DNA from 2 places in the Paenibacillus sp. FSL P2-0322 genome. Region 1 is predicted to be linked to the other one. Evidence: predicted binding sites of a transcription regulator. Region 1 holds the regulator's gene; the other holds the start of a gene.

Region 1 (7,858 bases):
CATAAGACCTTCCAATGGAGTCATACCCATGGAAGTATCAACAGACAAACCGCCTTGAACTGCTGTTACACTACCACCATTACCGATATGACAAGTGATAATCTTCAGGTCTTCCAAAGGACGACCAAGGAATTTGGCGGCTTCCTTACTTACAAAATCATGGGAAGTGCCGTGGGCACCGTAACGACGAACCTTATACTTATTGTACAACACTCTTGGAATGGCGTACATATAAGCTTTTTCAGGCATAGTTTGATGGAACGAGGTATCAAATACCACAACCTGTGGTACATCTGGCATATTCAATTCAGCCGCTTTAATCCCCATCATGGAAGCAGGGTTATGCAGTGGCGCCAGGTCAAACAAGCGACGGATTTCACTCTTCGCTTCAGGCGTTACAACTGCTGACTGTTTGAAGATTTCGCCTCCATGAACCACACGATGGCCCACAGCCTGAATTTCACTAGTACTGGAGATTACACCATGTTCAGCATCTGTGAGTACGTTCAGCACTTTACGGATGGCTGTAGTATGTTCCAAAATCTCGCTAACTTCAGTGTATTCTTCTTTATTGGTTGGCTTATGCGTCAGAATGGAGGAATCCATACCGATGCGCTCTACCAATCCTTTTGCCAGAACGGACTCGTCCGTCATATCATACAATTGGTATTTCAGGGAAGAACTCCCTGCATTGATTACGAGAATTTTCATATCCGGTCACCATCCTTGTCGTACTTAAAGAAGCCTTCGCCCGATTTCACGCCCAGATTACCTGCACGCACCATTTTCTTCAGTACGATGGACGGACGATATTTCAATTCGCCGAATTCACGGAACATACGCTCCAGAGCAGCCAAAACGGAATCCAGACCAAAGCGGTCAGCCATTTCCAAAGGGCCGCTTTGGAAGTTATATCCGATTCGCATAGCGTCATCGATATCATCAGCGGAAGCCACGCCTTCTTGAAGTACATGGGCCGCTTCGTTAATCAGCAGACAGATAATCCGGCTTGTTACGAATCCAGGAGATTCATAAATCATGACTCCTTTTTTCTCCACTATCTCTTCCACGAACATTTTAGTGTTTTCAAATGTATCGTCCGAAGTTTTCAAACCACGAATAATTTCTACAAGATCAATACGGGATACTGGATAAATAAAGTGCATACCAATAACACGCTCAGGATACTTGGTCGAGCTAGCAAGCTCGGTCAGGCTCAGCGTGGATGTATTACTTGCAAGAATAATATTGCTTGGACACACATGGTCTAGCTCTTGGAACACTGCTTTCTTCTCGTCTAGATTCTCTGTAATAGTCTCAATGACCATATCACAGCTGCCGAGCTCCGCTAAATGGATTACTTTTTGAATACGGGATAAGATCAATTTTTTCTCAGCTTGAGTAATTGCCCACTTTTCCAGTTGTTTGTCCAGACTCGTTTCAATCATATTGTAGGCGTAGTCTAGTTTCTCTGGTGTCTGCTCTACCAGCAGCACATCGATTCCTTTGGACGCGAGCATTTCAGAAATCCCCTGTCCCATGGTGCCGCCGCCGATGACGCCGATTTTTTTAAATTGCATGATTCTTTACTCCACCCTTTCCTGGTCACTCTCATATATTGTATCCTTCTTTGTCGAAAAATACATGTTTATGTCCCAATAGATAATAATATCTTAGCACGGACTAAAAGTAAAAAAAAATAACCAGCATAAAAAATTATGCTGGTAATAAAGCATTTTCACTAAATTGACATCTAAATTGGTCTCCAGACAGAGTTTCTTCCTTCATCAGGATGTCAAGTGAGTTGTCGAACACAGGACGATGCTTTTCCAGCAGCTCCAAAGTTCGGGTATGCAGGTCAGCCATAATCTCGCCATTTTCCCGCATGAGTTCTTCTTTGGTTACCATTTCCATGTTAATAATGCCAAGTGAAGTCAAACCGGAAGTCATCATCGTATGAACGATGTTCAGCGCCTGCTCAAAATCATTACTTGAGCCAGTACTGCGACCGCCATAGTACATTTCTTCCGCCGTAGCCCCTGCGAGCGAGATCATAATTTGCTCCTCCAGGAACTGCTTGGTGTATAAATAATGCTCTTGCTGTGGATTGTGGCGCACATAGCCAAGCGCTTTCCCACGTGGGCTAAGTGCTACCTGGCTTACGCTACCGGGACGAACAATTTCGGCCATAATAGCATGTCCTAGTTCATGAATCGCTACACGTTTTTTCTCTTCCAAGGTCGATTCTCGGTCTGTCTTTTCACCCATCATCACTTTGTCAATCGCCATCGACAGATGCTTCTGCGCAATCATTTTCTGATCCTGTCTCATCGCATAGATTGCCGCTTCATTCATCACGCTCTCCAGCTGTGCGCCGGAAAACCCGTAAGATTCCTCAGCAATTTTGTCCAGATTTGCATCTTCCTGAATCGGTTTGTTTTTGGCATGAATTTTTAGAATATGAAGACGGCCCTTCTTGTCAGGCAGATCCACTTGAATATGACGATCAAAACGCCCTGGACGCGTTAAGGCGCTGTCCAGCATTTCTTTACGGTTTGTTGCCGCAATGATCAAAATCCGCGGTGTATCTGCGGAATAAATACCATCCATTTCTGTCAGTAACTGATTCAAAGTCTGATCATATTCTCGTTGCTGTCCACCCTCACGTTTACCACCAATTACATCGATTTCGTCAATAAAAATAATTGCATTTTCCTTCTTTTCCTTGGCTGCACGAGTACGCGCCTCCCGAAACAACTCACGGACACGGCCCGCTCCAACACCAACGTACATTTCAACAAATTCACTACCTGAGGCTGCAACAAATACAGAATTAGTGTAGTGTGCCGCTGCCTTCGCCATCAGCGTTTTTCCTGTTCCCGGAGGACCAGTGAGCAAAACGCCTTTTAATGGACGGATACCAAACTTGGAAATTTCATCATGTCGATTCAAAAAATCCAGGGCCTCGCGCAGTTCCTGCTTAGCGCTTTCTTGCCCACCGATTTCCTCAAAAGTCAGCTTGTCCGGACCATTTTTTTTACGTTTACGCTCTTGCCCAGCACCTACGGCCAAACCGCCACGCGCATGCATGAGCATTAACAAGCCGCTGAACATCACGCCAGCAACCAGAAGAGGGATAATATTTACCCCAATAAAAACGAGAAATATAATGGTTACCGGCACAATGCCGATTAATATTTCCTTGATCCATCTAGGCATTAGGCCATACCCCCATTTGCTGAGATTGACGTGGCAAAACGATAAACTTGGTCGCTTTACCTTCGCTGAGTCGGATATAGACATTGTTCGAATCCATGTCGGTATCAGCTTTGATACCCGTCTTTTTCTTTTTCATCTGCTCAACTGTAGATGAAATTTGAGTATACTTTTTATTTTCCATCGCTTCGGCCACAGGAAACATAGCCTCAGACCACCATTGATTCAGTGCTGAATTGGAACGATCTGCGATATCCAACTTAATGGTGCGGCTGCCAATGATGGATTGTCCTTTTTGCTTAACCACATCGACCAATCTGGCCACATCCGCCTGCGGTTTGAGATCTAGTTTCAATACAACCTGATCCTGTTTAATATCTATTTGAGCGCTTGTCACGCCTGGATATTGAGATACCAGTTTTTCCAGAGGACTTTGCATTGTAACCTGACGGTAAATGAACCATCCCCCAAATAGCAGCAAAGCTGCCAAAACTGCCGCCACAACGATAGGAACTGCACGCAATTTCAAACAACATCCTCCTCTCAAAATGTAAAACCCAGAAGAAACGGGACGAATGTCAACAAACAACCAAATTGCATGATCTTATAGTGATCAGCAATTCTTTTTTCTATCATTTTTGTCTATCACTTATAAAATATAGTATATCATAACGTATATCTAATATCGAAGGCAATGTGTGGAGGAGTTGTGATGAGGCAAAATCTTTGGTTATGGTGGAGGCGAGACGCTGCGTGTAGGATTTGATCTTACGATCGCTGTTGCCACCGGATTTTTTCGATTAGATTCTTATGGGGAAAATCCGGCGGCAAAGGCGAACGCTCCGCTTCTCCAGATTCAATCCTCCACTCCGCTATTGCCCGCCACAAAGATGAATTTGACCTAGGAGAGAAGATGGATAGGTAAAGATGCTTCACTGGCTTTCAGCCAGCTTTACGGCATAGCAAAACTAAAAGACGTAAATACGAATTTTGTCGTATTTACGTCTTTTTCTTGAGCTTTTAATCATTTACTAGTCATTCATTCCACATTTGCCAATCCTCACACCAGCTCAGTTATTGGGCAAAGTATATTTCACACCCGTCGCTACCCCATCTGAGAAACGATAAAAGGTGTAGTAATGATGACTTCCATCATCGTAAAACAACTGCCACACATATTCGCCATTGAACACACTCGGCTGAAGCCTTACAATTTTTGCACCTGGAAGCTGCTGCTGAATTATTGCCGTCATTTTTTGCTCATCGACTCCGTTCTTCAGCAACTCGGTGTGAACACCGCTATTATCTGCGGCAGGTATGTTAGGTTGTCCTTCCACTTTTTGAAAAGGAACCCACACCATTATATTTTCATTCTGTGCATTTTTCCCTTGAACCACCCAATATACCTGATCCCACACAGACTTCCATGTTTGAGTCGTGCTAACCAGACCAGCTGATTGCTTGGCCTTAATGATAGCGGCATTTTTCTCAGCCACCTGGTCTTGAGTAACATAGGAATAATACCAGAAAATGCTGACCAGGATCAGTATCACGGCCAAAATGGCGACCGCTATCCATTTTTTCTTATTTTTCAAACCTGTGCTTCCTCTCTAAGGGGATGTGACACCTAAATTAGCGCGACAGCAGCCCTTCAAAGGCGGCTTGTGCCTCATGTTTGATACGTTCCTCGTCCATAGTCAGGCATTCGCCGTTTTTCACAACCTGGCGACCGTCTACCCACACATGAGCCACGTCCTTGGCGCTTGCAGAGTATACCGCATGGGAAATAAGATCTGTACGGGGCAAGAAATGTGCCTGATTCAGATCCAACGCGATAAAGTCAGCCTTGTTGCCTGCTGCCAACGCTCCTACTTCTTTTAAACCAATCGACTTTGCACCGTATTCTGTTGCCAGACGCAGCGCTTCACTTGCAGGAACTGCCGTAGGGTCACCGGATACACCCTTGTGAATAAGTGCCGCCAGACGCATTTCCTCGAACATATCCAGGTTATTATTGCTGGCAGGACCATCCGTTCCGAGAGAAACAGTAACCCCTGCACGCAGCAATTCAGGCACTCTTGCCACACCACTTGCCAGCTTCAAGTTGCTACCCGGATTGTGCGAAACCGCTACACCACGTTCAGCCAGTAAAGCTATTTCTTCGTCGTTCAAATGAACGCCATGGGCAATAAGCGAAGGACGGGAGAAAAAGCCAAGCTTATCCAAATGTGCAACTGGACGCAAACCGTAGTCGCGTACGTTTTGCTCCACTTCGGCGATCGTCTCAGACATGTGCGTATGCAGTGGCAAGTCCAGATCATGCGCTGCTTGTACGAATTTTTCAATAAACGCAGGTGGACATGTGTATGGCGCGTGCGGAGACATCATCGTTGTAATACGCCCGTCTGCTTTACCATGCCAGTTACGCGCAAAAGTCACGGCCTCAGCCAGCTTGATTCGCTGTTCTTCTTCCGAGCATAGTCCAATTGCTCCACGCATCAGACTTGCACGAATACCTGACTCTTCAGCTACACGAGCCACCTCATCCATATGATCGTACATGTCCAGGAAGGTCGTTGTTCCACCTTTCAGCATTTCCAGCACAGACAAGGACGTACCCCAGTACACGTCCGTAGATGTAAACTTGGCTTCCATAGGCCACATTTTCTCCTGAAGCCATACTTGAAGTGCCAAGTCATCTCCATGCCCACGCAGCAGAGACATCGCCGCATGACCATGAGTATTAATCAGACCAGGTAAAAACAATAGCCCCTTACCATCGATCGCTTCCGTCTCTTCCTCACCCGCAGGCAAAGTTTCGCCAATATAAGTAATACGGCTATCCTCCACAATCATAAAACCATGGACTACCCCAGCTTCTGATCCATTTACGGCAAAAGAGCCGTTTTTAATCATCCATTTATTCACTGTCATATTGTGTTTCTTCCTTTCCGTCCTCCAAATAATAAGCGAGGCTAAGCAAATCAGTTGTAAAGTCTGTGGCATGAATCCGAATGTTGGCCGGTGCCTTGAGAGTAGTCGGTGCAAAGTTCAGGATCGCTCCAATTCCGCTCTCAATAAGCCTGTCAGCCACGTGCTGTGCTTCAAAATCAGGTACGGTAATAATCCCGATTCGAATGTTTTTTTCTTTCACAGTCGCTTCCAGTTCATCCATCGGTTGAACGACCAATGTATTGATCTTGGTCCCTACCTTATCCGGAAACGCATCAAATACTGCGACAATCTTCATATTGTCTTTTAAATAAGCGTTATAATTCGAAAGGGCTTGCCCCAGATTACCCGCACCGACCAATACGACATTAATTTGCTGGTCGATTTTCAGGATATGGCGTATTTTCTCAATTAGATAAGAAACATCATAACCGATACCCTTCCGACCAAAATCTCCAAAATAGGCGAGATCTTTACGGATTTGGGCCGGGTTCAAATCTAGCCTCTGTCCCAACTCTTGAGAAGAGACCGTAGCCACCTCCCGTTTGTGAAGTGCATTCAGATAACGTAAATATACGGGTAACCTCCGTACGACAGCCTCTGAAATTTTATCTGATTTCATACTTGCTCCCCCTAATTGTAACGAACATACTTAGTGTCCGTCCGTTATGCCTCTGTCTCCGGGGCGGATTGGAGCCATTCGGCGATGCGGGGCACCATTTGCTCCGATGGCATATGCTCCATTTTTGGTCCCGGTAACGAGTACAAAAAGTGCTTTCCGTAATAGGATTCGATCACACGCGTATCGTAAACGATAACGACCCCGTGGTCGCTCGCTGTACGTACTAACCGACCAAATCCCTGTTTGAAGCGAATGACCGCTTGTGGTACAGACAGCTTCATAAATGGATTCTTCTTCTGCTGCTGAAGCAGCTCGCTTTTTGCCTCCAGCAACGGGTGATTCGGCGGTTGAAACGGCAAGCGAACAATGGCCAGGCAAGTCAGAGCCTTTCCTGGAATATCGACGCCTTCCCAGAAGCTGCTGGTTCCCAGCAATACAGAAGCTTTGGCTTCCTGAAAACGGCGGGTTAGCTTGCTGCGACTCCCACTGTCCACACCTTGTCCCAGCACAGTAATTTCGCTGGATGCTAAGGCCTCTTTGAGCGGCTCATACACTTGCCGGAGCATCCGATAGGAAGTAAACAGAACGAGCATTCTCCCCCGCGTCGCCTGAGCAGTCGCTCCTAGAGAGCTAACGAGCATATCTACAAAGTGTGCATCTCCTACACTGCCCTTCACGCTTGGGAAATCCCGTGGAATGACCAGCAACACCTGATCCCTGTAATTAAAGGGTGACGGGAGCTGCGAAGTCATCAGCCGCTCTTGATCTGCGGCCTCCTGCAAGCCGAGCTGATCGATCATGTACTGAAACGACTTATCTACCGATAAGGTAGCAGACGTCAGAATAATGCTTCTTTTTTTGTCAAAAAACATTTCTTTCAACTGGCGGCTCACATCGACGGGCACCGCATAAAATTGCAATGATTTACTACGGAATTGCCCACTCGCTTCGAGCCAGTATACGGTTGTTTCATCATCGAGTCGGATAAAAAAGCGCAAATTTTCTCGGATTCCCGCCAAATCCTTGAGCAGACCCGTGATATCTGTAATAAGGCTATCTGCCGCATAA
Region 2 (7,858 bases), 2.5 Mb from region 1:
CCATTGATTCTCGGCGCGCTCCCCAGGAGCAATACGAGATTGGACGGATGCTGGCGCCTTTGCGAGAACAAGGGATTTTGATTATCGGTAGCGGCGGATTGGTCCACAACTTGCGGACACTCAAGCAGACGAGTGAGCCAGCCGATTGGGCCGTTCAATATGATGACTGGATTGCACAGCAGCTTCAAGACTGGAATTTGCGCCACCTATTCCAATATGACAAAAAGGCTCCATATGCCAAACAGGCGGTACCTTCTTATGGAATAGAGCATTTTTCACCTTTGTTTTATGCGATGGGGGCTGCGGATCATGAGCGCTCTGCGCATAAGCTTTTTCAATCGTATGTCCTTGGCTCGTTGAGTCTCAATTGTTGGGCTTTTGGTCAAGAAAGTGATACGTAAATGTAAAAAAAGAACTTCCGAATCCACATGGTCTGTGGGAATGGAAGTTCTTTTGTGTATTTTGCGTCTTTGATTAATTAGAAGGCACGTTCTTTTTTAGCCAAGTGGATACCTGCGTAGTACGCTGATCTCCATTTTGATCCAATAGTGTCATAAATGCTTTCAGCTTTTGAATGTAGGTACTCTTCGAATCCATATTACGTTGAACGACGAATTGATACCCTTTTTTGGCATTCGGATGAATCTTTCCGGTATCATAATCGAATAATGGCGTATTGTTCGTGCCATAGAAAGTATAGAAGAAGTACAGATCGTGCAATTTTTTTATAGCTTGTGTACGGTTGGAATGAGGATATTGGTTTAAAAATGCCTCCTGTGCCAGCACTCGTCCGGCTAACTGTTGATAGCCGATACGGAGCGCGGCATCCTTGGTAGCCGCCTGTCCGGATTCCATCGCCATGATGTCAATATAGCTGCGGATATCTGTCGTGGTGTGCTTCCCGAAGACTTTATATTTTTCATAGTTGATGACTGGGTAGTACATGCCTTCTGCAGTTTCAAGTTTGTAGCCGGCATCTCTTGTTTGAGTTAGCAACTTTTTCAGGTTCACATCGCTTGAACGGCTGATTACATTTGTGAACGAATCACCGGGTTTATAGATTTGATTTATTTTGGTTTGAACAGAGGCCGGGTATAAGGTCTTTGCATAGGAATCCAATTGCTGTTTCTGCGCATTTTCCAGATGAAGCACCATGATGGTAGCTTGAGAGGCTGGAATGGATTGAATATGCTTTTGCAAATAAGTGAATGCCTGAGGTAGCTTGTCGGGTTGGCGTAGTAGCTGCTCGAAGGTCTTGGAGATAAGTTGTACACTTTCTGCCTGAGATGTCGTAGTAGACGTCGCCGCTTTGACTGATGTCGTATATCCCAATCCCATAGTCTGCACTGTGAAAGTTACGGCTGCGAGCATGAGATAGGCTTTGGTAATTTTTTTCATGATATAACCCTCCATTACGTTCTTTGATGTAACTGTAGTGTATAGGGTAAATGTATCGTGAGCATTCCATGTTGTATCCAACTTGTAAACGTTTGGGGGGATGATGAATCCGATAAAAGAGTTCGAGTTAGAAGGAGCTGAAAGACCCCTTGTGAGCATAACAGCGCAAAAAAATAACCATTACCCCGGAGGATAACGGTTATTTTGGGATGTTTAAGCTATTTTTCGGCTAGGGTCAGCTGGAAAGGTATCTTTATTTTTACGAAACAGTCCACGCAGGAAGGGCAGTACCCAACGGTCAAAGCCAATTCTTCCGGCATTTGCACCAGCAACTACAAGGAAGATTTCAAACAGCAGGTAGATTGCATTGGTGCTTACTGTACCCGAGAACAGGAACGAGAAGTTCATAACCATAGCCATCAAAGCAGCCAGTGTAGTCAATGTACCGAGAAGCAGGCCAACCCCTACCAAGAACTCACCCAATGGGATCAGGACGTTGAACAAACCTACATTCGGCAGGGCAAAGGCTTCCAGGAACGATCCCCACCAGCCTTGTACAGCGGGATGGTCTCCACCTGTTTTAGCAATGGCCCCCGAGATAAATCCGCCTGCATCAAATCCACCTGTCAGCTTTTCAAGTCCGTGGGTCATCCATTCATACCCTAGATAAACCCGTACTACAGTCAGCAACCACATTGCGACTTTGTTCTCACGTAACCAGCTGTTAAACATTCAAACCACTCCTCTTTCTTAATCTATAATGTTGGTTGTATTTCATTTTGTTGGGGATGATCATCTTTGCTACACCTTTATTGTAGTAGGTTCAGTTACAGTTATTTGTGATAAAAATCACAAAGTCTAAATATTTTTTAAATTTTAATGTCTTCAGATAAGTATTCTATAGATTGGTCATGCTTCAATCAAGACAAAAACAGGAAATAAAGCTTATAATGAGAAAAATAACTAAGTGGAGGGATGAACTTGTCCGGGCCCATTTCCCAACGAAATCATTGGTTGCGTGTGATGGCCTCAGCTCTGTTATGCATGACGCTGATGTCTTGTTCTGCTATGTCCAATACGGGTGAATCTGAATCCGTTCCCCAACTGACCAAGCAAGAAACAGAGAAGGAGGCACTTGAACCGCCGAAGGAGCAGTCTATTCCGGCATTTACAGCTCCGCTCACCGGTCTTCCGGTGGAGCAGCCAGTTTTGGAGCGACCGCTCGCTGTCATGATCAACAATGCTCCGGCTGCACGTCCACAGGCAGGACTTAGCCAGGCAGACATGGTATATGAAGTTCTTGCAGAAGGTGGGATTACCCGTCTGGTCGCTTTTTTCCAAAGTCATGGCGGAGATGTAAAGATCGGACCGGTCCGTAGCATTCGACCGTATTTGATTGAGCTGGGCGAAACCTATGGTGCGTTGCCGATACACGCAGGGGGAAGCACAGATGCCTATGCGATTTTACAGCAGCAGCGGAAGGAACATCTGGATGAGATTTCAAATGGAGGGGCTTACTTCTGGCGAAGCAAAGATCGTCGTCCTCCACATAATTTATACACAGACGTGAACAGACTGCGCAAAGGAAGCGATAGTAAAGGGTATGCCAAGCAGACGGACGTTCCAGTATATTCTTACCTCAAATCCGGTGAAACCCCAGTTATGGTGGACGAGACTGCATCATCTTTACAAATTCGGTTTTTGCTTAAAAGCTATCGGGTATCTTATACCTATGATCCAGCGGATCAACAATATAAGCGTTTTGTGAACGAAAAGTCACATGTGGATCAAAATAATAACCAACAGCTCTCAGCAGCCAATGTCATTGTGATGAGCGCTAGACATCGAACGTTGGATGATGTAGGCAGATTAAGTGTTGAGTTGGACGGTAGCGGAGAGGCCATGGTGTTTCAACAAGGACGGTTAATACAGGCTGAGTGGCAACATACACCAGGCGATGCGATTCGTTTTATGAAAAATGGGGTTGAAATCCCGTTAACACCAGGTACATCCTATATACATGTGGTACCTGCAGATACTTCACTAAAGGAACATGTAACCATAGAAGCAAATTAGAAAACGAAATACACCTTTTTAGGGAAAAAATGTCGGATAATGACCTTCCATGTCGGGCAATGTATACGTATATCATGAAATTTGCTTTTACAAACATTACAAAAACATTGATGAGTGTGATAAGATAGCAAAGGTTGTCTATTGCAGTCGAAACAGGTTGCGGATATTTTCGTAAAGGGGTAATCGTTATGAGATTGAAGAAAAAGGATATATTCTTCGAGACGTTGGAAAATATGGCAGATACGATCGTGCAAGCAGCCGATTATTTTGCCCAACATACTTCAAATCTTCAGGATGTAACTTTGTTTACAAATGAAATGAAGAAGTATGAAAATAAGTGTGATGATTACACACACACGATTATTACTGAGCTGAACAAGACCTTCATTACGCCGTTGGAACGCGACGACATCATGGAACTGACAACAACCATGGATGATGTGTTGGACGGTCTTGAAGCGACGGCTTCTCGTTTTTATATGTACAATATTACGGAGCCGGACGAGTATATTGTGCAGTTCGCTGATATTTTGCGTCAATCAGCTTACGAAATTCAGAAAGCTGTGCATTTGCTTTCACAGAAAAAATTGCTGGCCATTCGTGAATACACTATTCGCCTGAATGATTTGGAAAATCAGGGGGATGAATTGTTGCGTATTTGCATTAAAAACCTGTTTGCAACTGTAACTGACCCTATTGAACTGATTAAACGCAAAGAATTGTACGAACGCCTTGAAACGACAACGGATTCATGCGAGGATGTTGCAAATATGCTGGAATCCATCATTATGCGTAACTCGTAAGGGAGTCCTTTTACATGGATACAAGTTTATTGGTATTGGGTATTGTTATTTTTCTTGCTCTGGCATTTGATTTTATTAATGGTTTTCATGATACGGCGAACGCGATTGCAACTTCGGTATCGACCCGTGCATTGACCCCGCGACGTGCGATTATTATGGCTGCGGTCATGAACTTTCTCGGGGCAATATTGTTTACAGGGGTTGCGAAGACCATTGGTGGAAGTGTCGCTGATCCAACCAAGCTTACGAATGGAATTGATATCGTCATTGCGACGCTGATCGCTGCGATTATCTGGAACCTCTTAACCTGGTGGTTCGGTATTCCTTCATCCTCTTCTCATGCATTGATTGGTGCATTGGCTGGAGCGGTGTATGTAGGTGCGGGATCGGATAAATTAAACTGGAGCGGCTTCATCGGGATTGTCGAAGGACTTATTTTCTCCCCGTTGATTGCTTTTGTTGTCGGTTACATCGTGATGATGATTTTAAAATATATCTTCGCTCATCGTAGTCCGCATACGGTGAACAAAGGGTTTCGTACAATGCAGGTCATTACAGCAGCGCTTCAGTCGTTCACGCATGGTACGAATGATGCTCAAAAGGCGATGGGGATTATTACATTCGCACTCGTTTCGGCGGGGTATCAGGACCATTTGGAAGTACCCATGTGGGTAAAAATTTCAGCCGCAACAGCCATGGCGCTGGGTACGTCTATCGGGGGCTGGAAAATCATCAAGACGATGGGAACCAAGATTTTTAAAATCGAGCCAATTAACGGATTCGCAGCTGACATTTCGGGAGCCTCTGTTATTTTCACAGCTACATTGCTTCATTTGCCCGTAAGTACTACTCATGCCATTACTTCGGCTATTTTGGGTGTGGGTTCTGCGAAGCGCTTTTCCGCTGTGCGTTGGTCGCTGGCCGGTCGAATTATTATTACTTGGGTGATAACCATACCGATTGCTGCACTGTTATCTGGATTGATTTTCAAAATTCTTTTTTAGTTCATTATTATTTCTTGAAAAAAAGGTACACACTATAGAATACACAATAAGCTTCCGTCCGCTTTTTGCGGCAGGGGCTTATTGGCATTCTAGGATAAAACTGCTTCTTCAAAGTTCACACATCCAGATAGTTCCATGAAACGTTTTTCAAAAAATACCTGACATCAAAGTAGTCAATTTTTAATAACTCCTGTAGAATAAACAGAAAACTTTGAACCGTTCAACTGACTGGAGGAAATTATGCAAAAATCTAGAAAACTAATAGCGCTCATGATTTGTTTGTTTTTTGTGGTTGCCCTGGCCGGTAATTTCGGTGTAGTGGCACATGCAGAAAATAAAACAAAGTATGATATCGGCACGGATACAACGTTCGCGCCTTTTGAGTTTGAAGATGTAGATGGTAAATTTGTCGGTATCGACATGGATTTGCTGGCAGCTATTGCCAAGGATCAGAATTTTGAATATACCATTAAGCCCCTTGGCTTTAACGCGGCAGTGCAGGCCCTTGAAACGAATCAAGTGGATGGTGTCATTGCCGGGATGAGTATTACCGATGAACGCAAGCGGAAATTTGATTTTTCCGAGCCTTATTTTGATTCAGGCGTCGTCATGGCGGTCCGCAAGGATAATGATACGGTTAAACGCTATGAGGACTTGAAAGGACAGCGTGTCGCTGTCAAAACAGGAACGGAAGGTTACACATTCGCAGAATCCATTAAGGCCAAATACGGCTTTACTACAGTACCGTTCGACGATTCTTCTCAAATGTATGATGAAGTTAAAACAGGTAATTCGGTTGCCTGCTTTGATGACTATCCGGTACTGGCATACGGTGTAAACCAGAATAACGGCCTTAAGCTGGTAACAGATAAGGAAAAAGGTGCTTCTTACGGGTTTGCTGTTAACCAAGGCAAGAACCAAGAGTTGCTGGAGAAATTTAATGCAGGGCTTGTTAATCTGCGCAATAGCGGGGAATACGATAAAATTTTGGCTAAATACCTTGGCGAATCGGGCAAAGGTGTGGCGCCTGTAGAGACCAGCCGCTGGGGACTGATTTCCGCTTCGCTGCCTTCACTGATTAAGGGCATGGGAAATACGTTGCTGTACACACTTGTATCTTTACTCGTAGCCTTTATCCTAGGATTGGTGTTTGGCTTTATGAAGGTAAGCCATAACAAGGTGTTCCGTGGTATTGCAACTGTATTCGTCGATATATTCCGCGGTATTCCGCTGATCGTGCTTGCTTTCTTTATTTACTTTGGTATTCCACAGGCACTGGATTTCAAAATGCCGCTTTTTGTTGCGGCTGTATTGACGTTATCCCTGAATGCGGGTGCGTATGTAACTGAGATCATCCGTGGTGGTATTCAATCCATTGATCCGGGACAAATGGAAGCAGCTCGTTCGCTTGGTCTACCCTATCGGACGGCTATGCTTAAAATCATTTTGCCACAAGCTGTGAAAATCATGATCCCGTCGTTTATCAATCAGTTGGTTATTACGTTGAAGGATACGTCCATTTTGTCTGTTATCGGTTTGGTCGAATTGACCCAATCGGGTAAGATCATTATTGCGCGGACCTTCCAATCCTTTGATATTTGGCTGGTAGTAGCGGTGATGTATCTTATCGTCATTACAGTCCTGACCAAAATTTCCAACCGTCTTGAAGGGAGAGTTCGCCGTGGGTAAAATTATCGTTAAAAACCTGAAAAAAAGCTATGGTAGTAATCAAGTGCTAAAGGGCATCGACATGCAAGTACGTGAAGGCGAAGTTGTGTGTGTCATTGGCCCGTCTGGTTCGGGGAAAAGTACGTTTTTGCGTTGCATGAACATGCTTGAAGAAATTACCGCAGGTGAGGTCATTGTTGATGACTACAACTTGAGTGACAAAAACGTGGACATTAACAAAGTCCGTGAAAATATAGGTATGGTATTTCAACATTTCAATCTGTTTCCGCATATGACCGTGCTCAAGAACATTATGTTCGCGCCGACTGAACTGGGCAAACAGTCCAAGACAGAGGCCCGGGAAACGGCTATGAAGCTGCTGGATCGTGTAGGTTTGGTCGATAAGGCAGATGCATTGCCAGGACAGCTTTCCGGCGGTCAGAAGCAGCGTGTGGCGATTGCACGTGCGCTGGCAATGAACCCAGACATTATGCTGTTTGACGAGCCTACCTCGGCGCTCGATCCTGAAATGGTGGGCGAAGTGCTCGGCGTAATGAAAGATCTGGCGCGTGAAGGCATGACGATGATGATCGTAACGCATGAGATGGGTTTTGCACGCGAAGTAAGCGACCGTGTCGTGTTTATGGACGGTGGTTACATCGTAGAAGAAGGAACGCCACAAGAGGTATTTGGTAATCCGAAAAATGAGCGGACCATTAGTTTCTTGGAGAAGGTATTGTAAGTGGGACAGGGTTTACGTTGAGCGTAGATAGAGCTGAGAGTGCCGCTCCGCGTTCCATTTGATCTTTCGATCGCTGTTGCCCCTGGATTTTTTTGGATTATATAAGATCTTATAAGGTGAAAATTCAGGGGCAAAGGCGAGCGCTGTCGCTTCTACAGATTCAAATG

What was found. The regulator Rex, encoded in region 1, represses fermentation and respiration genes when NADH is low (regulators of the CRP and FNR family bind a similar motif). The targets are predictions, from matches to a motif close to TTGTGAAATATTTCACAA.
Region 2: MKY24_RS04370 (DoxX family membrane protein) is a predicted target of Rex. The motif match lies at 2,236-2,253, and genes of this name have one in related genera.

The regions. Positions count from the first base shown of each region.
Region 1 is NZ_CP150243.1:3,485,269-3,493,126, forward strand. It holds gene MKY24_RS15190 (acetate kinase) at 1-711, opposite strand, end outside; gene MKY24_RS15195 (3-hydroxyacyl-CoA dehydrogenase NAD-binding domain-containing protein) at 708-1,580, opposite strand; gene MKY24_RS15200 (AAA family ATPase) at 1,717-3,219, opposite strand; gene MKY24_RS15205 (hypothetical protein) at 3,212-3,745, opposite strand; gene MKY24_RS15210 (DUF5590 domain-containing protein) at 4,287-4,811, opposite strand; gene MKY24_RS15215 (amidohydrolase) at 4,849-6,150, opposite strand; gene MKY24_RS15220 (redox-sensing transcriptional repressor Rex) at 6,137-6,790, opposite strand; gene dinG (ATP-dependent DNA helicase DinG) at 6,835-7,858, opposite strand, start outside.
Region 2 is NZ_CP150243.1:957,113-964,970, forward strand. It holds gene MKY24_RS04360 (class III extradiol ring-cleavage dioxygenase) at 1-401, shown strand, start outside; gene MKY24_RS04365 (hypothetical protein) at 475-1,398, opposite strand; gene MKY24_RS04370 (DoxX family membrane protein) at 1,612-2,130, opposite strand; gene MKY24_RS04375 (DUF3048 domain-containing protein) at 2,380-3,474, shown strand; gene MKY24_RS04380 (DUF47 family protein) at 3,663-4,277, shown strand; gene MKY24_RS04385 (inorganic phosphate transporter) at 4,292-5,281, shown strand; gene MKY24_RS04390 (amino acid ABC transporter substrate-binding protein/permease) at 5,522-6,970, shown strand; gene MKY24_RS04395 (amino acid ABC transporter ATP-binding protein) at 6,963-7,691, shown strand.